Regions from separate parts of the Mycobacterium sp. NGS69 genome, predicted to be linked through region 2. Evidence: predicted binding sites of a transcription regulator. Region 2 holds the regulator's gene; the other holds the start of a gene.

Evidence for each region. The regulator LexA, encoded in region 2, represses DNA repair genes until DNA is damaged. The targets are predictions, from matches to a motif close to CGAACANNTGTTCG.
Region 1: the regulator LexA is predicted to act here: its motif matches at 2,093-2,106, upstream of cofD (2-phospho-L-lactate transferase).

Annotation. Positions count from the first base shown of each region.
Region 1 is NZ_JCALCD010000005.1:96,448-103,825, reverse strand. It holds gene AC5Y2S_RS16420 (phosphomannomutase/phosphoglucomutase) at 1-492, opposite strand, end outside; gene AC5Y2S_RS16415 (DUF3499 domain-containing protein) at 576-1,025, opposite strand; gene AC5Y2S_RS16410 (metallopeptidase family protein) at 1,212-1,634, shown strand; gene AC5Y2S_RS16405 (WhiB family transcriptional regulator) at 1,656-1,994, opposite strand; gene cofD (2-phospho-L-lactate transferase) at 2,315-3,307, shown strand; gene AC5Y2S_RS16395 (coenzyme F420-0:L-glutamate ligase) at 3,304-4,653, shown strand; gene AC5Y2S_RS16390 (Eco57I restriction-modification methylase domain-containing protein) at 4,664-6,238, shown strand; gene AC5Y2S_RS16385 (NUDIX hydrolase) at 6,181-6,780, shown strand; gene manB (mannose-1-phosphate guanylyltransferase) at 6,837-7,378, opposite strand, start outside.
Region 2 is NZ_JCALCD010000002.1:327,847-335,224, forward strand. It holds gene AC5Y2S_RS06795 (LGFP repeat-containing protein) at 1-1,223, shown strand, start outside; gene lexA (transcriptional repressor LexA) at 1,232-1,918, opposite strand; gene AC5Y2S_RS06805 (LysM peptidoglycan-binding domain-containing protein) at 2,222-2,716, shown strand; gene nrdR (transcriptional regulator NrdR) at 2,783-3,259, shown strand; gene AC5Y2S_RS06815 (peroxynitrite isomerase) at 3,270-3,755, shown strand; gene AC5Y2S_RS06820 (PhzF family phenazine biosynthesis protein) at 3,758-4,444, opposite strand; gene AC5Y2S_RS06825 (alpha/beta fold hydrolase) at 4,478-5,509, opposite strand; gene AC5Y2S_RS06830 (proteasome assembly chaperone family protein) at 5,556-6,527, opposite strand; gene AC5Y2S_RS06835 (trypsin-like serine peptidase) at 6,743-7,378, shown strand, end outside.

The DNA.
Region 1 (7,378 bases), on a different contig from region 2:
CAGGAACTTCCCGTAGTCCGCCAGCACGTCCTGATCGGTGACCGTGCCGGGTTGCCCGTCGTACGCCGCGACCCCGGCGATCACGTCCTCGGTGATGACGCCCAGCCCGGTGTCGGCGCCCACCGGTTTGGCGCCGGCCCGGCACAGCTTGATGCCGTTGTAGGCGGCCGGGTTGTGGCTCGCGGTGAACATCGCGCCGGGGCAGTCCAGCAACCCCGAGGCGAAATAGAGCTGGTCGGTGGACGCCAGGCCGATGCGCACCACGTCGAGGCCCTGGCCGATCACCCCGCCCGCGAACGCGGCGGCCAGCCCCGGCGAACTGTCCCGCATGTCGTGGCCGATGGCCACCCGGCTGGCCCCCTCGGCGCGCATCAGCCTGGCGAACGCGGCGCCGAGGTCGGTGACCAGTGACTCGTCGAGCTCCTCGCCGACCAGCCCGCGCACGTCGTACGCCTTGACGACACGGCGAACGGTCGCGGCGGACCGGGGCATGCGAAACTCCTGACGCTCCTGACAGTGTGGCTCTTGGCGCCAGCCTATCGGCCCGGGAAAAACCTGTGGCGCGTTAGCCGCGGCTAGTCAGCCGGGTCGGGCAACACCCGCAGATGGCCCCGGCGCCGACCGGAACGATGTTCGGGGGGCGCGAGCAGCCCGCTGCTCGGCGCGGTGGCATGGGCCCCCGCGTGCTGAATGTGGGGATCGGCAAAGCCGTTGACCGGCGCGGCCCCGTACGGCATCGCCGCGTCGGCCGGGCGACCCTCGCGCACCGCGTCGGCCAGGGCGACCAGGTCGTCCTCGTCCGGATGGGCGGGCTCGGAAAGGAGGGGTCCGGCGTGCCGCACCAGCTCCCACCCGCGGGGCGCGGTGATCCGGCCGGCGTGGCCGACGCACAGGTCCCACGAGTGCGGTTCCCGCGCGGTGGCCAGGGGGCCAACCACTGCCGTCGAGTCCGAGTAGACGAACGTCAAGGTCGCCACGGCATAGTGCGGACACCCGGGCCGGCAACAGCGACGGGGAACGTTCACGATCGAAAGGCTATCGTGCGGAAACGTCGTGGAAGCGCCGGACACGCGCATCCGCACGACCCGCGATTCCCAACCGTTACCATCGGCCCGATGAGCGATTCCCGCGGCGATTCCCGCGGCTCCCCGCAAAGCGATCGGTCGCGGCGCCGTTCGGCTTCCTACCGTGCGTCGCGCCGCGGCCGCGATATGCGGGGCCCGTTGCTGCCGCCGACGGTGCCGGGCTGGCGAAGCCGGGCCGAGCGGTTCGACATGGCGGTGCTGGAGGCCTACGAACCGATCGAGCGGCGCTGGCAAGAACGCGTCTCGGAGCTCGACGTGGCGGTCGACGAGATCCCCCGCATCGCCGCGAAGGATCCCGATGCCGTGCAGTGGCCACCCGAGGTGATCGCCGACGGGCCGATCGCGCTCGCCCGCTTGATCCCGGCCGGCGTCGACGTCCGCGGCAACTCCACGCGGGCACGAATTGTCTTGTTCCGCAAGCCGATTGAGAGACGGGCCAAGGACACCGTCGAACTTGGCGAGTTGCTGCACGAAATCCTGGTGGCCCAGGTGGCCATCTACCTGGACGTCGAGCCCTCGGTCATCGATCCCACGATCGACGACGAATGACGTTGCGGGCGGGCGCCGGGGTCAGATGATGCCGCGTTTGAGGCGGCGGCGCTCGCGCTCGGAGAGGCCGCCCCAGATGCCGAAGCGCTCGTCATGGGCCAGGGCGTACTCGAGGCACTCGTGGCGCACCTCGCAACCGAGGCAGATCTTCTTGGCCTCGCGGGTGGAGCCGCCCTTCTCCGGGAAGAAGGCCTCGGGATCCGTTTGCGCGCACAGCGCGCGGTCCTGCCACTGATCCGGGGTCGGCAGCGGTTCGGGCTCGGGCTCGAAAACGACTGGGGCGTCGGGAACCACAGTCAGGTGCGGGCGGACGGGTGCCGCCGGCATCGCGCCGATGGTGCTGTGCGGTGTGCTTGTCATAACGCCCCGAAGGTGCTCATAAGACATGCTTCGTCCGCCTCCTCAGGTTTGATTTGAGAGAGTGAGTGAGTTCCCACTGTTCTGATGTACAGACAATTCGAACATGTGATCGAATCTCGGTCTGCGACACCGGAATCGGCCGGCCAACCGGGAAATGACACTGATGTGATTAGACACTTGTTGACCTGCCTGGTCAAGCGTAATGGCGAATTTCCATATCATCTCGTGACCAAATTCCGGCGTTTCCGTTGTTTTGCGGTCTTCGGCGTGTCGATCACAGTCCCCACGCGGGCAGTACTGTCGAGCCCTGTGAAGGTCAAGTGAAGGTCACGGTTTTGGTCGGCGGGGTGGGCGGCGCCCGGTTCCTGCTGGGGGTTCAACAGCTGCTCGGGCTCGGTCAGTTTTCGCAACAGGGCCAAAATGGCGGCGGACACGAACTGACCGCGGTCGTCAACGTCGGCGATGATGCGTGGATCCACGGGGTGCGCGTCTGTCCGGATTTGGACACCTGCATGTACACCTTAGGTGGAGGTGTCGACCCGGAGCGAGGGTGGGGTCATCGCGACGAAACCTGGCACGCCAAAGAGGAATTGGCGCGCTACGGCGTGCAGCCGGACTGGTTCGGGCTCGGCGACCGCGACCTGGGCACCCACCTGGTGCGCACTCAGATGCTGAACGCCGGCTACCCGCTGTCGCAGATCACCACCGCGCTGTGCGACCGCTGGCAACCCGGCGCGCGGTTGCTGCCGGCCACCGACGACCGCTGCGAGACGCACGTGGTGATCACCGATCCCGCCGACGACGGCCGGCGCGCGATTCACTTCCAGGAGTGGTGGGTGCGCCACCGGGCCCAGGTGCCCACGCACAGTTTCGCGTTCGTCGGCGCCGAAAAGGCCAGCGCCACAGCCGAAGCGGTGGCGGCCATCGGCGAAGCCGACGTGATCCTGCTGGCGCCGTCCAACCCGGTGGTCAGCGTCGGCGCCATCCTGGCGGTCCCCGGCATCCGCGGGGCGCTGCGCGCGGCCACGGCCCCGGTGGTCGGCTACTCACCGATCATCGGCGGAAAGCCGTTGCGCGGCATGGCCGATGCATGCCTTTCGGTGATCGGGGTCGAGTCCACCGCGGAGGCGGTCGGCCGGCACTACGGGGCGCGGCGGGCCACCGGGATCCTGGATTGCTGGCTGATCCACGAGGGCGATGAGGCCCACATCGAGGGGGTGGCGGTGCGCGCGGCGCCGCTGATCATGCGCGACCCCAAGGCGACGGCCGAGATGGTCGCCGCGGGGCTGGAGCTCGCGGGCGTGAACCTGTGACCGAGCACGGCACCGGCGCGGCGATCGAGATCCTCCCCGTCACCGGGCTCCCCGAATTCCGGCCCGGCGACGACCTGGGCGCGGCCGTCGCCGCCGCGGCGCCGTGGCTGCGCGACGGCGACGTCGTGGTGGTGACCAGCAAGGTGGTGTCCAAATGCGAGGGCCGCCTGGTGCCGGCCCCGCGGGACGCCGAGGAGCGCGACCGGCTGCGCCGCAAGCTGGTCGACGACGAGGCCGTGCGCGTGCTGGCGCGCAAGGGCCAGACGCTGATCACCGAGAACCGGCTCGGCCTGGTCCAGGCCGCCGCCGGGGTGGACGGATCCAACGTCGGCCGCGACGAGCTGGCGCTGCTGCCGGTCGACCCCGACGCCAGCGCCGCCGCGCTGCGCGCCGGGCTGCGCGAGCGCCTCGGCGTCGGCATCGCCGTGGTCATCACCGACACGATGGGCCGCGCCTGGCGCAACGGGCAGACCGACGCGGCCGTCGGCGCGGCGGGCCTTCGCGTGCTGCACGGCTATTCGGGGGCCGTCGATGCGCACGGCAACGAGCTGCTGGTCACCGAGATCGCGATCGCCGACGAGGTCGCGGCCGCCGCCGATCTGGTCAAGGGCAAGCTGACCGCGATGCCGGTGGCCGTGGTGCGAGGGCTGCCCGGCGGCGTTGTGACCGACGACGGCACGACGGCGCGGCAGCTGCTGCGGCCCGGCGAGGAGGACCTGTTCTGGCTCGGCACCGCCGAGGCCCTCGACCTGGGCCGCCGCCAGGCCCAGCTGTTGCGCCGGTCGGTGCGCCGGTTCAGCGCCGAGCCGGTGCCACCCGAGCTGATCGAGGCCGCCGTCGCCGAGGCGCTCACCGCGCCGGCCCCCCATCACACCCGGCCGGTCCGGTTCGTGTGGCTGCGCACCCCGGCCACCCGGACCCGGCTGCTGGACCGCATGAAGGACAAGTGGCGCTCCGACCTCACCGGGGACGGCCGGCCCGCCGACTCGGTCGAGCGGCGGGTGGCGCGCGGCCAGATCCTCTACGACGCGCCCGAGGTCGTCATCCCGTTCCTGGTCCCCGAGGGCGCCCACGCCTATCCCGACGCCGCCCGCACCGCCGCCGAACGCACCATGTTCACGGTCGCGGTCGGGGCGGCCGTGCAGGCGCTGCTGGTCGCGCTCGCGGTGCGCGGTGTGGGCAGCTGCTGGATCGGCTCGACGATCTTCGCCGCCGACCTGGTCCGCGCCGAGCTCGAGCTGCCCGCCGACTGGGAGCCGTTGGGCGCCATCGCGATCGGATACGCCGAGGAGCCGCCCGGGCCCCGCGCCGCGCCGGAACCCGGGGATCTGCTGCTGCGCAAGTAATACTGAGCCCATGCGTTTCGCGGGCAAGGCGGCGGCGTCGGCCGACAAGGTCCGCGGCGGCTACTACACCCCGCAACCGGTGGCGCGGTTCCTGGCCCACTGGGTCCGCGAGGCCGGCCCGCGCATCGTCGAGCCGTCCTGCGGCGACGGCCGCATCCTGCGCGAGCTGGCGGGCCTCAGCGACCGGGTGCGCGGGGTGGAGCTGATCCCCGAGGAAGCGGCCAAGGCCCGGCGGTTCGCGCCCGTCGACGCCGAGAGCCTGTTCGCCTGGCTGGCCCGTGCCGAGCCCGGCGGCTGGGACGGTGTCGCCGGCAACCCGCCCTACATCCGCTTCGGCAACTGGGCGCCCGATCAGCGCGACCCGGCGCTGGAGCTGATGCGCCGCGAGGGGCTGCGCCCCAGCCGGCTGACCAACGCCTGGGTGCCGTTCGTCGTCGCGAGCGCGGTCCTGGTGCGCGACGGCGGACGGGTGGGGCTGGTGCTTCCGGCCGAGTTGCTCCAGGTCGGCTACGCCGCGCCGCTGCGCGAGTTCCTGCTGAGCCGGTTCCGCGAGATCACGCTGGTGACGTTCGAGCGGTTGGTGTTCGACGGCGTCCTGCAGGAGGTCGTGTTGTTCTGCGGGGTCGCCGGGCCGGGCCCGGCGCGCATGCGCACGGTCCACCTCAGCGACGCCGAGGCTTTGGCGGGCGCGGAACTCGGTGCCGCGTGGGCCCCCGCGCTGCTGCACGAGAAGGAGAAGTGGACCAAGTACTTCCTCGATCCCGCCGCGATCCGGCTGCTGCGCGGGCTCAAGGCGTCGCCGGCCATGGCCAGGCTCGGCTCGCTCGCCGACGTGGACGTCGGGATCGTGACGGGCCGCAACAGCTTCTTCACCTTCACCGACGAGCAGGCCGGCGAACTGGCGCTGCGGCCGCACTGCGTCCCGCTCGTTTCCCGCAGCGCGCAGCTGTCCGGGCTGGTTTACGACGGCGACTGCCGCGCAAGCGATCTCGCCGCGGGACATCGGACGTGGCTGCTCGACGCGCCGCCCGAGCCGGCCGACACCGCCCTGCTGGGCCACATCGAAGCCGGGGAGGCCGCCGGGGTGCACCGCGGCTACAAGTGCTCGATCCGCGAGCCGTGGTGGATCACCCCGTCGCTGTGGATGCCCGACCTGTTCCTGCTGCGCCAGATCCACCGGTCCCCGCGGCTGACCGTCAACGCCGCCGCGGCGACGAGCACCGACACCGTGCACCGCGTCCGGCTCGCGCCCGGCGTCGACGCGAGCGCGCTGGCCGCGGTGTTTCACAACAGTGTGACGTTCGCCTTCGCCGAGATCGTGGGCCGCAGCTACGGTGGGGGCATCTTGGAGCTGGAACCCCGCGAAGCCGAGCAGCTGCCCATTCCCCCGCCCGCCTATGCCGGCGACGGACTCGCCTGCGACGTCGACCTGTTACTGAAGGCGGGCGAGGTCGACAAGGCGCTCGACCTCGTCGACCGGCGCGTGCTGATCGACGGGCTCGGCCTGTCCCCCGACGTCGTGATCCGATGCCGCGCGGCCTGGGTCTCGCTGCGGGATCGCCGAACGAGGCGGGGATCGCGGTGAGCCTTTGGGAGTCGGCGGTCTCGATCCTCGGCAACTGGCGCGCCCCCGACCCGGGGCAGGACTCGTTGCGGCACGCGGTGCTGGCCTTCGTGCACGGCCGTCCCGACGCCTGCCGCCGCGAGTGCGTGCCCGGGCACGTCACCGCGTCGGCGCTGGTGCTCGACCACACCGGTTCGCAGGTGCTGCTGACGTTGCACCCCCGCCTGGGCCGCTGGGTGCAACTGGGCGGGCACTGCGACGAGGATGACGCCGACGTCGTCGCCGCCGCGTTGCGCGAGGCGACCGAGGAATCCGGCGTCGACGGCCTGCGCATCGAGCCCGAGCTGGCCGCCGTGCACGTGCACCCGGTGACCTGCTCGCTGGGCGTGCCCACCCGCCACCTCGACCTGCAATTCATCGCCCACGCGCCCGCCGGCGCGCGGATCGCCATCAGCGACGAGTCCGACGATTTGCGGTGGTGGCCCGCCGACGCCCTGCCGGACGGCACCGATCACGCGCTGACGTATCTGGTTTCGCGGGCTATGGGCCGTGCGTCACGCTAGCGTGGCTGTCGGCGCCGAGCGGTACGCCAGCGTGACGTTCGGCGCAAACAACTGCCTCACACGTCGGACGAGTAGCGGATCCCGCCGTCGGGAATGGCGACGCCGGGCCACACCCGGGCGCCGCGCAACAGCTCGCAGCGCGCCCCGATGTCGGCGCCGTCGCCGATCACGCCGTCACGGATCAGCGCCCGCGGGCCGACGCGCACCCCGAAGCCGATGATCGAGCGCTCGATCACGCTGCCGGCCTCGACCTTCACACCGTCGAAGATCACCGCCCCGTCCAGCCGCACGCCGGGGCCGATCTCGGCGCCGCGCCCGACGACCGTGCCGCCGATCAGCACCGCCCCCGGCGACACCGCCGCGCCGTCGTGCACCAGCTGCTCGCCGCGGTGGCCGTGCAGCGCCGGCGACGGCGCGATCCCGCGGACCAGGTCCGCCGACCCGCGCACGAAGTCCTCCGGGGTGCCCATGTCGCGCCAGTAGGTGGCGTCGACGTAGCCGCATACCTTCACGTCGGGGTCGGACAGGAGGGCCGGGAACACCTCGCGTTCTACCGAGACCTCACGGCCGCGTGGGATCCGGTCGATGATGGCGCGCT
Region 2 (7,378 bases):
CGTTCGTCGTGCGCGGCGCGATGAAGGCCGCGTGGGACAAGCTGCGCGGGCCGAACGGCAAGCTGGGCGCCCCCGTCGGCGACCAGGCGGTGGACGGCGACGTGATTTCGCAGCAGTTCACCGGCGGCAAGATCTCCTGGAACCGGGCGAAGAACGCCTTCAGCACCGACCCGTCGAACCTGGCCCCCTTGCTGTCCGGCCTGCAGGTGTCCGGGCAGAACCAGCCGAGCACCGTGGCGATGCCCTCGCACGCGAAGAAGTTCACCTGGCAGTGGTGGTGGCTGCTCGCCGCGATCCCGGTGCTGGTGCTGATCCTGCTGGCGGTGCTGCTGGCCTTCGCCTGGCGCCGGCGTCGGCGTCGGCGCCGCGCCGGCGACACCGCAACCTACGAGCCCGAGCGCGACTTGGTCGCCGCCGGCTACGAGGCCCCCGCCGACGGGCACTGGGGCCACGACGACGCCGAGCTTTCCCCCGACTGCGCCCCGCTCGGCGCGGAGTCACTCGAGCATGAGCCGCCGGACGACGGCGGGCCGGCGCCGCGCGTCAGCTGGACCCGCGGGGCTGACGACGGGGCCTTCGATGAGGACGAGGACCCCGACGCGGTGGACACCGATTCCATCCCGCTCGTCTCGGGAGCCGCGCTGGCGGAGGCCGGCTACGACGACGTTCCCGAGGCGGAGGCCGGCTACCCCGAAGTCGCCGGCGAGGGTGCCGACTACCCGGGCACCGAATACGTGACCGGCTACGAGGAGGACGAGTACGCCGACCCCGGCTATCCGGACGTCGCGGTTCCGCGCACCCCTCCGGAGGCCGCGTACATCGACGACGTGCCGGTCGCCGGGGAACCGGACACCGACTACCTGGAAGCCGAACCCGAGGATGTCGACGCCGCCGGCGCCGCGGTGGCCGCCGAGGCGCTAGCCGCCGGCGCGGGCGCCCGAGTCGGGCGCCACCACGCGGAGACGGACGAGGAAGAGCCGCCGGAATCGGCCCCCGACGCGGCCGTCGGGGCGCCTGCCGCGCCTGCCGTCGGTGGGCGCCCGACGATCCACCTGCCGCTGGACGATCCCTATCAGGCGCCGGACGGTTACCCGATCAAGGCCAGCGCCCGTTCCGGGCTGTATTACACCCCGGGCAGCGCGCTCTACCACGACACGCTCGCCGAAATCTGGCTGGCCAGTGAGGAAGTCGCGCAGACCAACGGCTTCATCAAGGCCGACTGAGCAGGTCGCTAGACCTTGCGGATCACGGTGACGACCTTGCCGAGCACGGTCGCGTCGTTGCCCGGTATCGGATCGAACGCCGGGTTGTGCGGCATCAGCCACACCTGACCGCCCGCGCGCTTGAACGTCTTCACGGTGGCCTCGCCGTCGATCATGGCGGCGACGATGTCACCGTTGTCGGCGACGTGCTGCTGGCGCACCACCACCCAGTCGCCGTCGCAGATCGCGGCCTCGACCATCGAGTCGCCAACCACCTTGAGCAGGAACAGCGTGCCCTCGCCGACCAGCTCACGGGGCAGCGGGAAGACGTCCTCGACGGCCTCCTCGGCGAGGATCGGCCCACCGGCCGCGATACGCCCGAGCACCGGGACGTAACTGGGTTCGGGCAGCGCGTCCGAGCCGGCGACGTCGGTGACGGGCGCCGCCTCGGCGGTCTCCTCGCTGCCGCGCACGTCCACGGCCCGCGGCCGGTTCGGGTCGCGGCGCAGGTAGCCCTTGCGCTCCAGGGTGCGCAGCTGGTGCGCCACCGACGACGTCGACGTCAGGCCGACGGCGTCGCCGATTTCCCTGATGCTCGGCGGGTAGCCGCGGCTGGTGACCGACTCGCGGATGACGTTCAGGATGGTGCGCTGCCGTTCGGTCAGCGATGAATCAACGGATGAGCCGATCGAGGGAGTGTCGTTGCTGTCGCTCATGCACCGAATGTAGCGGGAGGGCGGCCAAGAATCAAACATGTGTTCGACTGGCGTGTCGCCGGGGGTCGAAAGACCCTTAGACCCGGGGCGTCAAGACCCTATAGCTGCTGAATCACATGCGTGTAACTTTCGCGGGGAATGGGTACCTGTGCTGCATGTCAGAGGTCGCGCATCCGAATTTGTCGGTGGCGCGGTCTAGCGTTTTGCTTGCTCGACACGCTTCGCTCAAATGTTCGGACATCGAACACACGAGCGATATAGTCGAACACACGAGCGAGAACAACCTGACCGGAGGAACGCAAGATGACAATCACCTACACCGTCTCGCCGCGTACCAGCAGCGTTCGGCGCCCGGTCAACGGACCGGTGCCGGCGCTTCGTCCCGGCCGGGACGGCCTGACCCGTTCCCGCCGCCCCGGCCCGGCGAGGCCGGCGGGCGCGCCGCTGCGCTACCACGGCACCGGCGTCGCGATGTCGGTCGCCCCGCACCGCCGGCGTCCCGTCACGTTGGCGACGACGCTGGGGCTGGCGCTGGTCGCCGGGGTCATCACGCTGTGGCTGGGCCTGGTCGCCAACTTCGGGCAGGCGGTCAACGGCGACTCCACGGGAGCGGGCGCCGCGGTGCCCGATCGGTTGGCCGTCGTGCGGGTTGAGCCCGGCGAGTCGCTGCAGGACGTCGCTCACCGGGTGGCGCCCGACGCGCCGGCCCGCCAGGTCGCCGATCGCATTCGCGAGCTCAACGACCTGAACTCGCCCGCGCTGGCCGCCGGGCAGACGCTGATCGCGCCGATCGGCTGAGCCCGCGAAGCGGGTACGCTCGGAGTGTTCTGCGGGCCCGCAGGTGAGCACGGCGAAGGAGCGGTCATGCACTGTCCGTTCTGCCGCCATCCGGATTCCCGGGTGATCGACTCGCGGGAAACCGATGAAGGCCAGGCGATCCGGCGCCGCCGGTCGTGCCCCGAGTGCGGGCGGCGCTTCACCACCGTCGAGACGGCGGTGTTGGCGGTGGTCAAACGCAGCGGCGTCACCGAGCCCTTCAGCAGGGAGAAGGTGGTCAGCGGCGTCCGGCGGGCCTGCCAGGGCCGCCAGGTCGACGACGACGCGCTGAATCTGCTTGCCCAGCAAGTGGAAGACACGGTGCGCGCCGCCGGGCCCGAGGTGCCCAGCCACGAGGTCGGCCTGGCCATCCTCGGCCCGCTGCGCGACCTCGACGAGGTGGCTTACCTGCGGTTCGCCTCGGTGTACCGGTCGTTTTCGTCCGCCGAGGACTTCGAGCGCGAGATCGAGGCGCTGCGCGCGCACCGCAACGCGTCGACCGATCCGGAGCCGGCCACTCGCTAGGCTGGCGGTCATGCCGCCTGACTTGCATCCCGATCTGGAGGCGCTGGCACCGCTGCTGGGGAGATGGGCCGGCCGCGGCTCAGGCTTCTACCCGACGATCCAGCCGTTCGAGTATGTCGAGGAAGTCGTCTTCGCCCACGTCGGCAAGCCGTTCCTGACCTACTCGCAAAAGACCAAGGCGGTGGCCGACGGCCGGCCCTTGCACGGCGAAACGGGATATTTCCGCGTGCCCCGCCCGGGCGCCATCGAGCTGATCGTCGCCCACCCGAACGGCATCACCGAGATCGAGACCGGCACGTACACGCTGACCGGCGGCCGCATCGACGTGGAGCTGTCCAGCACCGCGATCGGGCTGGCCCCGAGCGCCAAAGAGGTGACCGCCCTGGGCCGTTCGCTGCACATCGACGGCGACGAGCTGTCCTACACGCTGCGCATGGGTGGCGTGGGACAACCCCTGCAGGATCACCTGGTGGCCGTGCTGCACCGCCAGCCCTGAACTCAATCGACCTGTCGGACACCGTCGTTGACGACGCGCCCGGCCACCCCGACCCAGCCCTCCGCGTTCCACGCGGTTTCGATGACCGAGCCCTTGCCCTGGATGATGCGCAGGTCGCGGCTGAGGTAGTCGGTCAGCCGCATCGCCGCCGAGCCGGTCGCCTCGTCCTCCGGCACGCCGAGGTTCGCGAAGAACCCGCGCGCGCGCAAAGCCCCGGCGGCTTGATCGACCCACGCCCACAGGTAGTGCGCGGCGTCGTCCGGAAAGTCCGCGGGGTCGGCGGCGAGAACGTCGTCGGCCGAATCGAATTCGTGGATGGCCACTTCCGGCGCCCATTCCGAGCGGGCGCTGACGCCGGTAACATCGTCCCGGTAGCTCACCTGCACGAGCCCGGCCGGCACCTGGAGCGTCTTGATCGGCCAACCGCCCTCGTGCAGCCACCACGCCGCGCCGACGGTCGGGTGCCCGGCGAACGGCAGCTCGGCGCGCGGCGTGAAGATCCGCATGTGCGCGGTGGCCGAGCCGGCGGCCGGGAGATCGATGAATACCGTTTCGGCGTAGCCCAATTGGGTCGCCAGCCGCTGCCGGTCCGCCGGTGCCACCCGTGCGGCGTCGACCACTCCGAGCCGGTTACCGAAATTCCCGTCCGAGTCGGTGAAGACGCGCAACACCGTCACGTCGATGCCCATGTCCCGACTGTACGGCCCGGGTCAAAGGGATTATCAGGTGGCGCTGCGCTCGTCGGAGCCCATGGCGTTCAGGACGGCGACGCGGGTGTCGGCCGGGCCGGTGACCGTGTTCGCGCCGCCCCCGGTGCGGAGCAACTGGCGAAGGGCGCCTTGATCGTATTGGGAAGGCTCGGTGGTGTCGATGAAGCGCTCGACGACATCGATGAAGCGCGCCGGGTCGTCGTGGAACGGGAAGTGGCCCGAGCCCTCGAAGATCTCGAGCCGGGAGCCGGGCATCGCCGCGTGCGCCATCCAGGCGTGCCGGACTGGGACCACCACATCCTTGGTGCCCCAGACGATCTGCACCGGGATGGCCTCGGTCAAATAACATCGATCCAGCATCGTCACTATCTGCCCGCGCCAGTCCACCACCGCCCGCAGGGTGCGGCTGAACGCCGCCGAGGCCGTCGGCTCCGGCAGGTCGTCGAGGATGCGCAGCACGTTGGGCAGGTCGTGGCCCAGCGCGGTCGACCCGATCGCCAGCCCTGCCAGCTTCCCCGCCAGCTGAACCGCCGGCAGCACGAGGGGCAACCGCAGCAGCGCCAGCGCCTCGCTGCCCATCGGCAACGACGCCAGCCGGAAGACGACGTTGACATCCTTGGTGACACCGCCCGCGGCGACCAGGATCAGCCGGTCGACCAAATGCGGGAACTGGTAGGCGAATTGCATGGCCACCCCGCCGCCCAGCGAATGGCCGATGATCGTCACCCGCTCGATGTCGAGCACGGACAGCAGGTCGCGCATCCCGTTCGCGTACGCGGCCGCCGAGTAGTCGGCGCGCGGTTTGTCGGATTTGCCGTGACCCAGCAGGTCGGGGGCGATGACCGTGAATCGCTGTGCGAGCTTGGCCTGCACCGTGTTCCAGGTGGTGGAGTTGTCGCCGATGCCGTGGAGCAGCAAGATCGCCGGCCCGGAACCGGCGATCCGGTAGGCCCGCTTGTAGCCGTGGATGGTGCGGAACTCGAGCGTGGGCGCGGTGACTTCACGCACTGGGCGAAGGTTGCTCTTGCGCTTCCGCTCGGTCATCTCCGCCAACCTTGGTGTCGGCCCGGGCTATGGGCGTTTCGAAACCTCACGCCTGGTCGTCGTCGTTCTTCTTCTCCGCCTGCTGGGCAAGGAATCGCTCGAACTCTGCGCCAAGCTCGTCGCCGCTGGGGAGATCCTCGTCGTGGGTTAGTAACGATCTGTTCTCCTGAGCGTCGATGAACGCATCGTACTGGCGCTCGAGCGCGGCCACCACTTGAGCCACCTCCGCGCTCGCCTGCACCTGCTCGTCGATCTTGGCGCGAATCTCCGCCGCGGCCTCGGTCAGCGCCGACAGCGGAAGCTCCAGCGATCCGCTCTTGGCCACCTGCTCGAGCAGCGCCTGCGCGGCGGCCGGATAGTCGGTCTGCGTCAGGTAGTGCGGGACGTGCACGGTGAAGCCGACGACCTCGTGCCCGTGTTGGGCCATCCGGTATTCCAGCAGGTTGGACGCGCTGCCGGGGACCTGGATCTCCGAGATCCACGGCTGGAAATCGGCGATCAGTTCCTTGTCGTTGGAATGCGCCGTCATCGTGATCGGCCGCGTGTGCGGGACCGCCATCGGGACGGTGCCCAGGCCGATCGTGCGCCGCACGCCCAGCCGGTCGGCCAGCAGGCGCACCGCGGTGATGAAACGCTCCCACTTCAGGTCCGGTTCCATGCCGGCCAGCAGCAGAAACGGGGTGCCGACGCTGTCGCGCAGGGCGTACAGGCTCAGCTCCGGGTCGTCGTAGTTGGTGAAGTGATCGGTCTTGAACGTCATCAGCGGCCGCCGCGAGCGGTAATCCAGCAATTCGTCGATCGCGAACGACGCGACCAGCTCGGTGTCCAGCGCGGCCTTCAGGTGGGTGGCGGCCAGCCGTATCGCGTGGCCGGCGTCGGAGAAACCCTCCAAGGCGTGCACCAAAACCGGGCCACGGCCGTCGGCCGCCGACAACTGGGGCGCCGGGAATTCCAGCTCGTACATGCCGGACTGTCCAGGCTGGTCGTACTTGTCGCCGTGGTTTTGATCGTGGGCCATCGGGTTCCTCCTTTCGGGGGCTTTTCCAGCATGCCTGACCAGTGTCCCCCGAATCGGCGGGCACCAACAATGCAACAGCTAACACCCTGCAGTCTTCACCCCGGAAACTCGCCAACCCGTGAACCGGATCCGCATGTCGGCCAGCAAACACGGCGGCGCGCGGGGAAGGGATGTGGTCTGCTCGACACCCCGTGGTCAGGCATGATGGACACGAAATGCGCATACGGACGCTGTTGCTGTGCTCGGGGGTCGGCCTGCTGACGTTGTTGACGTCGTGCACCCGGCCGGCCGAGCCTGCGGCGCGCCCGGTCGTGTCCGTTCCGGTGGCCACCGGGCCGCTCGTCCAGCGGCTCAGCCAGCCCCAGCAGAAGGCGGTCGCTGGTCCGGTGGACCCGGACCGGCGGGTCGGCGCGATCTTCATCAACGACGGCCCCCTGCACGTCTGCACGGGTTCCGTAATCCATTCGGCCACCGGCAATCTGATGATCACCGCGGCGCACTGCCTGGCCGGTGCCGCCAAGATGACCTTCGTTCCCGGCCTCGCCGGTGACGCCGCGCCCGCTCCCACCGATGTGTGGAAGGCCGACGCCGTCTACCTCGACCCGCGCTGGATCGCCGGCAAGGATCCGCACGCGGACTACGCGATCGCACGGGTCAGCAACGACGCCGGCGCCTCGGTCGAGTCGTACGTCGGGCTGGCGCTGACGCTGGGCGTCGCGCCGCCTCCCGGCAGCCATGTCACCGTGCTCGGGTACGCGGCCGGGGTGGGCGGCTCGCCGATCGGCTGCCAGGCCAGCACGTCGGTCAACGACACCGGCTTTCCGTCGTTGGCGTGCGAGGGGCTGGTGGAC